DNA from 2 places in the Caminicella sporogenes DSM 14501 genome. Region 2 is predicted to be linked to the other one. Evidence: riboswitches for the same ligand, from Rfam matches in the RefSeq annotation. Region 2 holds a riboswitch; the other holds the start of a gene.

Region 1 (4,439 bases), on a different contig from region 2:
TCTCTTCAGCAAATTTTTGTATTTTTTTTAAACTTGTCCCCTCCGGAACATAAAAATACTCCATAACCCTTTTTACCCATACATCTATAGGAAATGCATCACTTTTATCCATTGAAAAAAACATCACACAATCTGAAACTTTAGGTCCCACACCAGAAAACTTCATTAATTCTTCTCTTGCTTTAAAGGTCTCTAAATTTTTCAAATTATAAATATCTATCTCCTTATTTACTACAAGTTTTGCTGCATTTAATATATATTTTCCTCTAAACCCTATACCTTTAAAATTAATATCTTCAAGACTTAAATTATATAATTTTTCTGGTTTTGGAAAACTGTAATATTTTTTTCCTCTATAATTTCCTATATAACTGCCATAATTTTCACTTAAAGCTTCTATAGCCCTTTTTATCATTGGTATTCTATTATTTGCAGATATTATGAAAGAAATAAGAGTTTCCCATTCATCTTGCTTAAGTATTCTTATTCCATAACCAAATTCTACAGAAGTTTTCATTGTTTCATCAATTGCAGATAATTTTTCTTTTATTTTTCCATAATCCCTATCTAAATCAAAGTAACTATGCCATATATTTTTAAAATCGTTATAATTCGTATTATCAATATAAACCTTATCATGTTCTTTTCTTAAATTTATTACCTTTCCAAAAGCTACTCCTGTATAACTCCCATCCTCTTCCTTATTCCATCTAAAACATTGTCCACATTCAAATATATGAGGTAGCTCAAAATCCTTTATATTCTCTAAAACTATACCATTTTCTATTTCTTTTACATGCATTTAATATCACCTCAAAAATCAACTTACAACTATTATATCAGTCTGCAACTCTCATTAAAAGAACTTAAACTAAAATATACTTTTTTATCAATTATACAGATATACCAGCCTCAGCAAATGTAATCATTTCATTATTCATATATGTAGCTGATTCGATTAAACTTAGAGCAAGTACAGCTCCTGTTCCCTCTCCAAGTCTCATATCCATATAAAGCATAGGTTTTAATCCTAAAAGCTCTGATGCATATATCGCTCCCTTCTCCTTTGAAGCATGAGAAGGTATAAGAAAATTCTTAGTCTTTGGTTCTATAGTACATGCTATAAGAGCAGCAGCTGAAGAAATAAATCCATCTACTACTACCGGTATTCTATTAGCAGCTCCAGCAAGCATTACTCCAGCCATTCCAGCTATTTCAAGTCCACCAACTTTAGCAAGGACATCTATCCCGTCCTTTGGATTAGGACTGTTTACTTCTATAGCTCTCTTTACTACCCCTGCTTTGTATTTAAGTTTATCTACTGGAAAATTTGCTCCTATTCCAGTTACTTCAAAAGGGTCATATCCACCTATAACTGAAACAATAGCAGCACTAGGAGTAGTATTACATATTCCCATTTCTCCAGTTGCTAAAATGTTTTTACCTTTTTTAATCTGCTCCTCAGCAACCTCTATTCCAACTTCTAAAGCTCTTATAGCTTCCTCTCTGCTCATAGCAGGTCCTTTAGCCATATTATCTGTTCCATATTTTACTTTTTTATTTATCACTCCAGGTTCATTTATATCAACTTTTACTCCTATATCTACCGGTACTACATCAGCCCCTACATACTTTGCTAATGCACAAACGCCAGTAACTCCTCTTGCCATATTTTTTGTTTGAATTTCTGTTACTTCTTGTGGAAATACTACAACTCCTTCTTCAAATACTCCATGATCTGCTGCCATAACTATAACAGCTTTTTTATCCACCTTTGGATAAATTTCTCCTGTTATTCCTGCTAGCTGAATAACTATCTCTTCTAATCTTCCTAAACTCCCAGGTGGCTTGATAAGATTATCTACTCTTTCTTTTGCTTTTTCCATGGCTTTACTATCAAGCTCACCAATCCTTTTAATAGTTTCTTTTAACAAAATCATAATTATTCCTCCCTCTATATTTTAAAATTTATTTTTTAGCTTATATAATAACATTAAAATTCTATCCTTTAATTTTTAATGTCAATTTTATAAAATTTTTATAATTTTTAATTACTAAACTAACTTGATTTTGCTTTTTAAACTTTTATTTTTATGCAAAAAAAGTTCATAGTTTATTTGTGCATGACAAACAAACCATGAACTTTACCATCATTCATGAGTCAATAAATTATAGGCAGGTCTCCTGGCTCAGGTTCAACACCTTCAAACGCCTTCCCAGATTAATATCCAGTGGCATAGTGTTTAAAGGCTCCCCTTTACAGTGGCGGGTCCGCTGGAGATTTCCACTCCATTCCCTATTCTCCCTAAAATGGGCACCTATAATTTTTATATTGACTTATATATTTAAATCTATTCTACATATCTAAAAAAACTCCTGCTACTAAAAGAGAACCTACTATAAATTATTTTTGTAGGTTCTCCTTCATTAAACAAGTTTATACATCTATTTTATACAATTTTAGTAATTTCCTTGTGCATGCATAGCCTCAGCAACTTTTAAAAATCCAGCTATATTCGCACCAGCAACTAAATTATATCCGAATCCATATTCTTCAGCTGCTTTCATAGCATTATTATGAATGTTAACCATTATTTCATGAAGCTTCTTATCTACTTCTTCTCTAGTCCAAGACATTCTCATACTATTCTGTGACATTTCAAGAGCTGAAGTAGCAACTCCACCGGCATTAGCAGCTTTAGCAGGTCCTACCAACACTCCGTTCTTTTGGAAGTACTCAATTGCTTCATTTGTACATGGCATATTTGCACCTTCAACTACAAACTTAATACCATTAGCAACAATTTTCTTAGCATGTTCCAAAGTAATATCATTTTGTATAGCACATGGCATTATTATATCAACTTTTACTCCCCATGGTTTTTCTCCTGGGAAAAACTCTACACCGTACTTGTCTGCATAATCCTTAACTCTAGCACCTTTATTTTCTTTTAACATTTCAACTAAATAGTCTATCTTTTCTCCAGTTACTCCATCTGGGTCATAAATATATCCATCTGGGCCTGAAAGAGTAACTACTTTACCCCCTAATTCAGCAACTTTTTGACATACTCCCCAAGCAACATTACCATATCCTGATATAGCAACAGTCTTACCTTCAAAAGTTTCTCCTTCATGCTTTAACATTTCTTGAGCAAAATAAGTTACACCAAAACCAGTAGCTTCAGGTCTAATTAAACTACCACCATATGCTAAACCTTTACCAGTAAGAACCCCGTTTTCAAAAGCTCCTCTAATTCTTCTATATTGTCCATAAAGGTATCCAATTTCTCTACCACCAACTCCAATATCTCCAGCTGGAACATCAACATCTGGTCCAATGTGTCTATAAAGTTCAGTCATAAAACTTTGACAAAATCTCATAATTTCAGCATCTGATTTTCCTCTTGGGTCAAAATCGGAACCACCTTTACCTCCACCTATTGGAAGACCAGTCAATGAATTTTTAAAAATTTGTTCAAATCCTAAAAACTTGATAATTCCAATATATACGGAAGGATGAAATCTTAAACCTCCTTTGTATGGTCCTATAGCTCCATTAAACTGAACTCTAAAACCTCTATTTACTTGAACCTTACCACTATCATCTACCCAAGGAACTCTGAATATTATTTGTCTTTCAGGCTCAGTAATTCTCTCTAATAAATTAGCTTCTATATACTCTGGATGCTTTTCTAAAACCGGCTCTAAAGAAACTAGTACTTCCTCAACTGCTTGAATAAACTCAGGTTCGCTAGCATTTCTAGCTTTAACTTTCTCAATTACTTCTTTAATATACTCTTTTGCATTTAGATTTTGACCTGCCATTGGAAGAAACCCCCTTGTTTTGCTAATAAAAATTAATTTTTATTTTCTTTCTTTTGCCACCAAAAACATGACAAAAGAATAAATTCAATAAATAATCAAATAATAATTCAAATAAAAAAATTTACTTCAAAGGGACAGTATTTAATTGGAAATTACGGGAAAACACAAGGTAAAACGTTTTCCTTGAGCTTACTTAAAAATTTCCTTTCCCCCTTCACAACTGCATTATAACATACATATACATATTTGTAAACATTTTATCAATATTATATTTTTAAACTTCTTACACATACATTTATTGCCAATACATTTATAGATGTCATATTTTCTATTTCTCTTTTTATATGCTTTTGTAAATTCTTAATAACAGTTGTCACTACATTTCCATAACTTAAAATTACATCTATGTCTACAACTATTCCATGTGGATAATTTTTTATATATATTTTAGTAAATTTATAAAAACCTTCTGTATTTTGTCCTACAAATTTTATTATCTGTATAATTGCTTTATCAGATATTACATATTTCCCCCTGTAACTATAAGTCGGTCTAACTACAGACTTTTCCGATACCTGCAAAGTATTATCCTTTTTTCTTCTAAAAATCCT
Region 2 (4,439 bases):
AGAGGTTGACTTGTATTAATTTCTACTATTACTTTGTCTGCCATCTGAACATACGTTGGAGCTGCTCCTACAGATGTAGATGGAATAATATTCCCATCCTTAGTTATAGCAACAGCTTCTACAATCGCAATATCAATTTTTCCTAAAAATCCTAATTTTGCATAATGTGGAACATGACTTAAATGCATATCTAGAAACTCACAACAGCCATTATTTGTAGATTCTCTCAGACTTTCATTTGTCTGATAAGGTAATCGTTTGCTTATAAGTCCTGCTCTAGCTAAAACTCCATCTAATTCATCTCCTACAGAAGCCCCTGTATAAAGATTTATTTTTATTTTTTCATTTCTTTCCTTAGCTAGTTCTGCCAAGGCCAAAGGCACTGCTTTAGGATAACCTGAAGGCGTAAATCCACTTGTTCCAATAGTCATTCCATCTTTTATTAGCATTGCTGCCTCTTTAGCCGTACAAACTTTATCAAGTAACTTTTTATTCCTGATTCTGTTCGAAATCATAACTCTTTCCTCCTTTTTTTCTAAAAATAAATTTTTTAGTTGATATTTAATAATTAGCTAAATTTAACTTAAATTGGCAGTCTGTATAAAAGTATTGTAAAAATTATCATTCCAAACAGAGCAAATGGATAACTAGCTCCATATCCTGATGCAACATCATCACTTTTTAATGCATCAATAGCTGCTCCTAATCCGGGTGTACTTGTCATCCCTCCGCAAAGAGCTCCAGAAAGCATAACCCAATTAATTTTAAAAACATATCTTCCTATTATAAAGCCTGACATTATAGCCAGTGCAGCACATATAAAAGCAATTATTAAAAGTTCTCCTCCTTTTCCACCTATAGTTGTTAAAGTCGTATATCCATATCTTAATCCTACTATTGCAAGAAATATTGAAAGAGATAGCTCTCTTATAGCTCCTAATATTTTAGGATTCATTCTAAAATTCAAAAATCCAATTTTACCTATATATCCTAAAATCAAAGCAGAAATTAAAACTCCACCTGTTGAACCTAAACTAAAATATTTTATAGTCGGTCCCATATAAATTTTTATTTGTCCTATAAGAAATCCAACTATACATACAAATAAAAATGAAAGGATTTCAAAATCAATATTTTCAATATTAACTTTACTATCTTTAGTTTTCATTTCTCTTTTAAAAAGCTCTCTTTCCTTTTCAACATTAATCTTAAATACGATAGGAATAATCTGCATAGCTAAAATTACTACTATAACTCCCGGAATATATCCTATAGCATATCCCAGTCCAACCATTGCTTCAATTTCTTTCCCTAATCCTCCAACTGCTTCAAGTGCTGCCGCTAGTCCCGGCGAACTCGTTAATGAACCTACATAAATACCCGTTATGGCATACATATTTAGTCCTTTACTTATATACGTCATCAAATAGCAACTTAAAGCTCCTGTAAATGTAATAATAAGCCCTAGTAAAATAAACTTAAATCCGTATTTTCTTACAACTTTCCCAATATCCTTTGAAGCCAAAAGTCCTACAGAAGCAATAAAGCATACTAATGTAAAAAGAAACAATTCCTTTGGAATCATACCATTTTCAAGTATTCTCTTTGCATATGAAGGAACGTTTTCTGCTGTTTCATATGGAAGTATATATTTTTTGTAAATATACCATCCTATTACAAGCCCAGTAAATAAACCTCCGGAATTCCCTAACTTAATTCTCTTAAATTCAACTTTTCCTATAATCAGCCCTAAAATAACTGATAAAAATATTAATACAAACGGATCAGTAATAAACTTCACATAATCAAAATTCATTTTTATTAGTCCTCCTTTAATCTAACCAAATAAAAACACCCTTTTGAGAACAAAAGGGTGTTAAAGGTAAATAGGCACAAAACTAGCCGTAACATAGCCTTAGCTATTTATCCCATAACACCTCCCCATCCTCGTGAGTAAAAACGGTGTTGTTCTTTATGGCAGGTCTCCTGACTTAGGATCATTGTAAATCTATGCCTTCCCATTTCTTACAAACAGAAACAGTGGCATAAAATAGATTTACTCCCCATCACAGTGGCGGGACCGTGTTGGATTTTCACCAATCTTCCCTTTTAAATCCATAGTTTAAAACCAGCGAAACTATGGATACCATAAAGCCCCGTATTCAATTTTACTCTAATCAAATTCTAAATTACATACAGTAAAAAGTCAACAATTAAATTATAAAGTTATTTCTTTTCAAAAAATAAAATTCATGACTTGTTATAACTTTAACTCAATTTAATATTTTTTTAACAAACTTAACATTTATATATATTTAATAAAATAATATAAATGTTATGCTCTATCTTCTTCAAAACAAATTCTTACACTGAGAACATAAAATATTATAGTATATGTAATTATTACTAAAAATGAAAAACCTTCTATTTTATAACCATATGTTATAGCTCTAAGTAGTCTTGTAGAATGTGTAAGAGGCAATAATTCAATAAAACTTCTAAGCAGATAAGGCATACGTCCCAATGAAAAAAAAGTACCACATAAAAAAGCCATAGGAGTAATTACAAAACTTGTAAATCTATTCATATCATAATGAGTATCTATAATCATTGCAGCAAGAAAACCTAAACAAGCAAACATCAAACTATTTATAAAACAAGTTAAAATAAACAGAAAGTTTATATTTATAAAAATTCCAAATAAAGCTACTGTTGCAATTATTAAAAAAGCAGAATACATTCCTCTAAAAGCTCCTGCTAAAACATGTCCTAAAGTAAGCATATACATTCTAGTTGGAGATATAAGATACATCTCAAAGCTTTTTTCATGTAGCCTTGAAACACTTATACGCATGGATATAGCACTATAACTTGCTCTCATAGTAGTAAGAGCTATTATACCCGGTAATATGTAAAATAAGTACGACTTGCCTTCAACAGTTACACTGCTTCCTACTCCAAATCCAAAAGTTACAAGATATAATAAAGGTGTAACAATCAGAGCACTTGTTATCTTCCAAAACCTTCTTTTGAAAAATATCCACTCTCTCCAAAGTATAGTCATAATTTCCATCTAATTCACCTTCTTGTTTGCAAAACTATAAAAAACATCTTCAAGAGTTGTATCCCTGATTGTATATTTACCATTTATCATATCAGAATACTTTTTAGCCTCACTCAATGTATTAAAATAGTGGTACTTAGTTTTTTGATTGTCATCAAAATATTCAACTGTAAATCTTCCCAATTCATCTATCAAATTCCTTGGAGTATCATCATAAAATATTTTGCCTTTATCCATCAATGCAACTCTATCGCATAGATATTCAGCTTCTTCAATATAGTGAGTAGTCAAAATTATAGTTTTACCGTTATTTTTCATAGCCTTTAAAAAATCCCATATCTCCTTCCTAGAATTTAAATCTATTCCAACTGTAGGCTCATCTAAAAAAATGTAATCTGGATCATGTAAAAGTGCTCTAGCAATCATAAGTTTTCTCTTCATTCCACCTGAAAGTCTTTTACAAATTCTATCTTGTACCTTTTCAAGATTTAAAAATCTAAGGAGCTCTATTATACGCTTTTTCATAACTTTTTTGTCAAGTTTGTAAAGCATACCTGAAAAATACATATTTTCGAAAACTGATATTTCTTTGTCCAAATTAATATGCTGGGATACTACTCCAATCCTCCTTTTTACATTATAATTATCCCTTGATAGCTTTTCATTATCTATTCTAATTTCACCTTTATCAGCATCTAATAAACCTATAATTAATCTTATCAAAGTAGTTTTCCCAGCTCCATTTGGTCCAAGAAGTCCAAAAAAAGTTCCTTTAGGTATTTGTATGCTGATGTCATTTACAGCCATTACTTTGCCATAACTCTTATATAGCGACTTAATGTCAATCATATTTTTTCACCTTTTGTATCCACCTTATTTAATATATCTATTACTTCATTTACAGTAACATATTCTTTTGGTTTAAATTTGCCATCTTTAAGCTCAAATATCCCATTATCCACTAAAATTTGAACTATTCTCTTATTTTCTACTTCATCTATATCTTTTATATTTATATTTTTATCTTTACTTTTAAAATCGCCTATTAAATACACAGTCTTTGCAAATTCATCTCTTGTAACCCTTTTCTCTGGATAAAAGTATTCCTCTCCATTTTCCTTATACCCATCAATATACCCAGATAAAACTGCTGTTTCTATATAATCAAATCTTGGATGGTTAGGTGGTACATCTTTAAAAAAGCCATAAGTATGAGTTTCATGTTTCTTTCTATAATATGATGATGTTGGAACAAATATTGTCTTATGAGTCTTTTTAACATATATTTCTGCTATTTCTTCCCTAGTTATTTCTTTATCTGAATTATATACACTCAAATCGTCAAATATTTCTGGATAAAACATTCTGCAAAGTT

What was found. A riboswitch is a leader RNA that binds a small molecule or an ion and turns the genes downstream of it on or off. The one in region 2 is predicted to bind cobalamin.
Region 1: linked by a shared signal. The riboswitch ahead of cobT (nicotinate-nucleotide--dimethylbenzimidazole phosphoribosyltransferase) and the one ahead of BUA90_RS05770 (aspartate-alanine antiporter-like transporter) in region 2 are both predicted to bind cobalamin.

The regions. Positions count from the first base shown of each region.
Region 1 is NZ_FRAJ01000010.1:67,399-71,837, reverse strand. Features, by position in the region: gene BUA90_RS06960 (DNA-3-methyladenine glycosylase family protein) at 1-802, opposite strand, end outside; gene cobT (nicotinate-nucleotide--dimethylbenzimidazole phosphoribosyltransferase) at 894-1,940, opposite strand; cobalamin riboswitch at 2,158-2,337, opposite strand; gene gdhA (NADP-specific glutamate dehydrogenase) at 2,461-3,828, opposite strand; gene BUA90_RS06945 (Asp23/Gls24 family envelope stress response protein) at 4,095-4,439, opposite strand, start outside.
Region 2 is NZ_FRAJ01000008.1:71,627-76,065, forward strand. Features, by position in the region: gene BUA90_RS05765 (succinyl-CoA:acetate CoA-transferase ScpC) at 1-515, opposite strand, end outside; gene BUA90_RS05770 (aspartate-alanine antiporter-like transporter) at 584-1,816, opposite strand; cobalamin riboswitch at 1,960-2,166, opposite strand; gene BUA90_RS05775 (ABC transporter permease) at 2,336-3,073, opposite strand; gene BUA90_RS05780 (ABC transporter ATP-binding protein) at 3,074-3,913, opposite strand; gene BUA90_RS05785 (ABC transporter substrate-binding protein) at 3,910-4,439, opposite strand, start outside.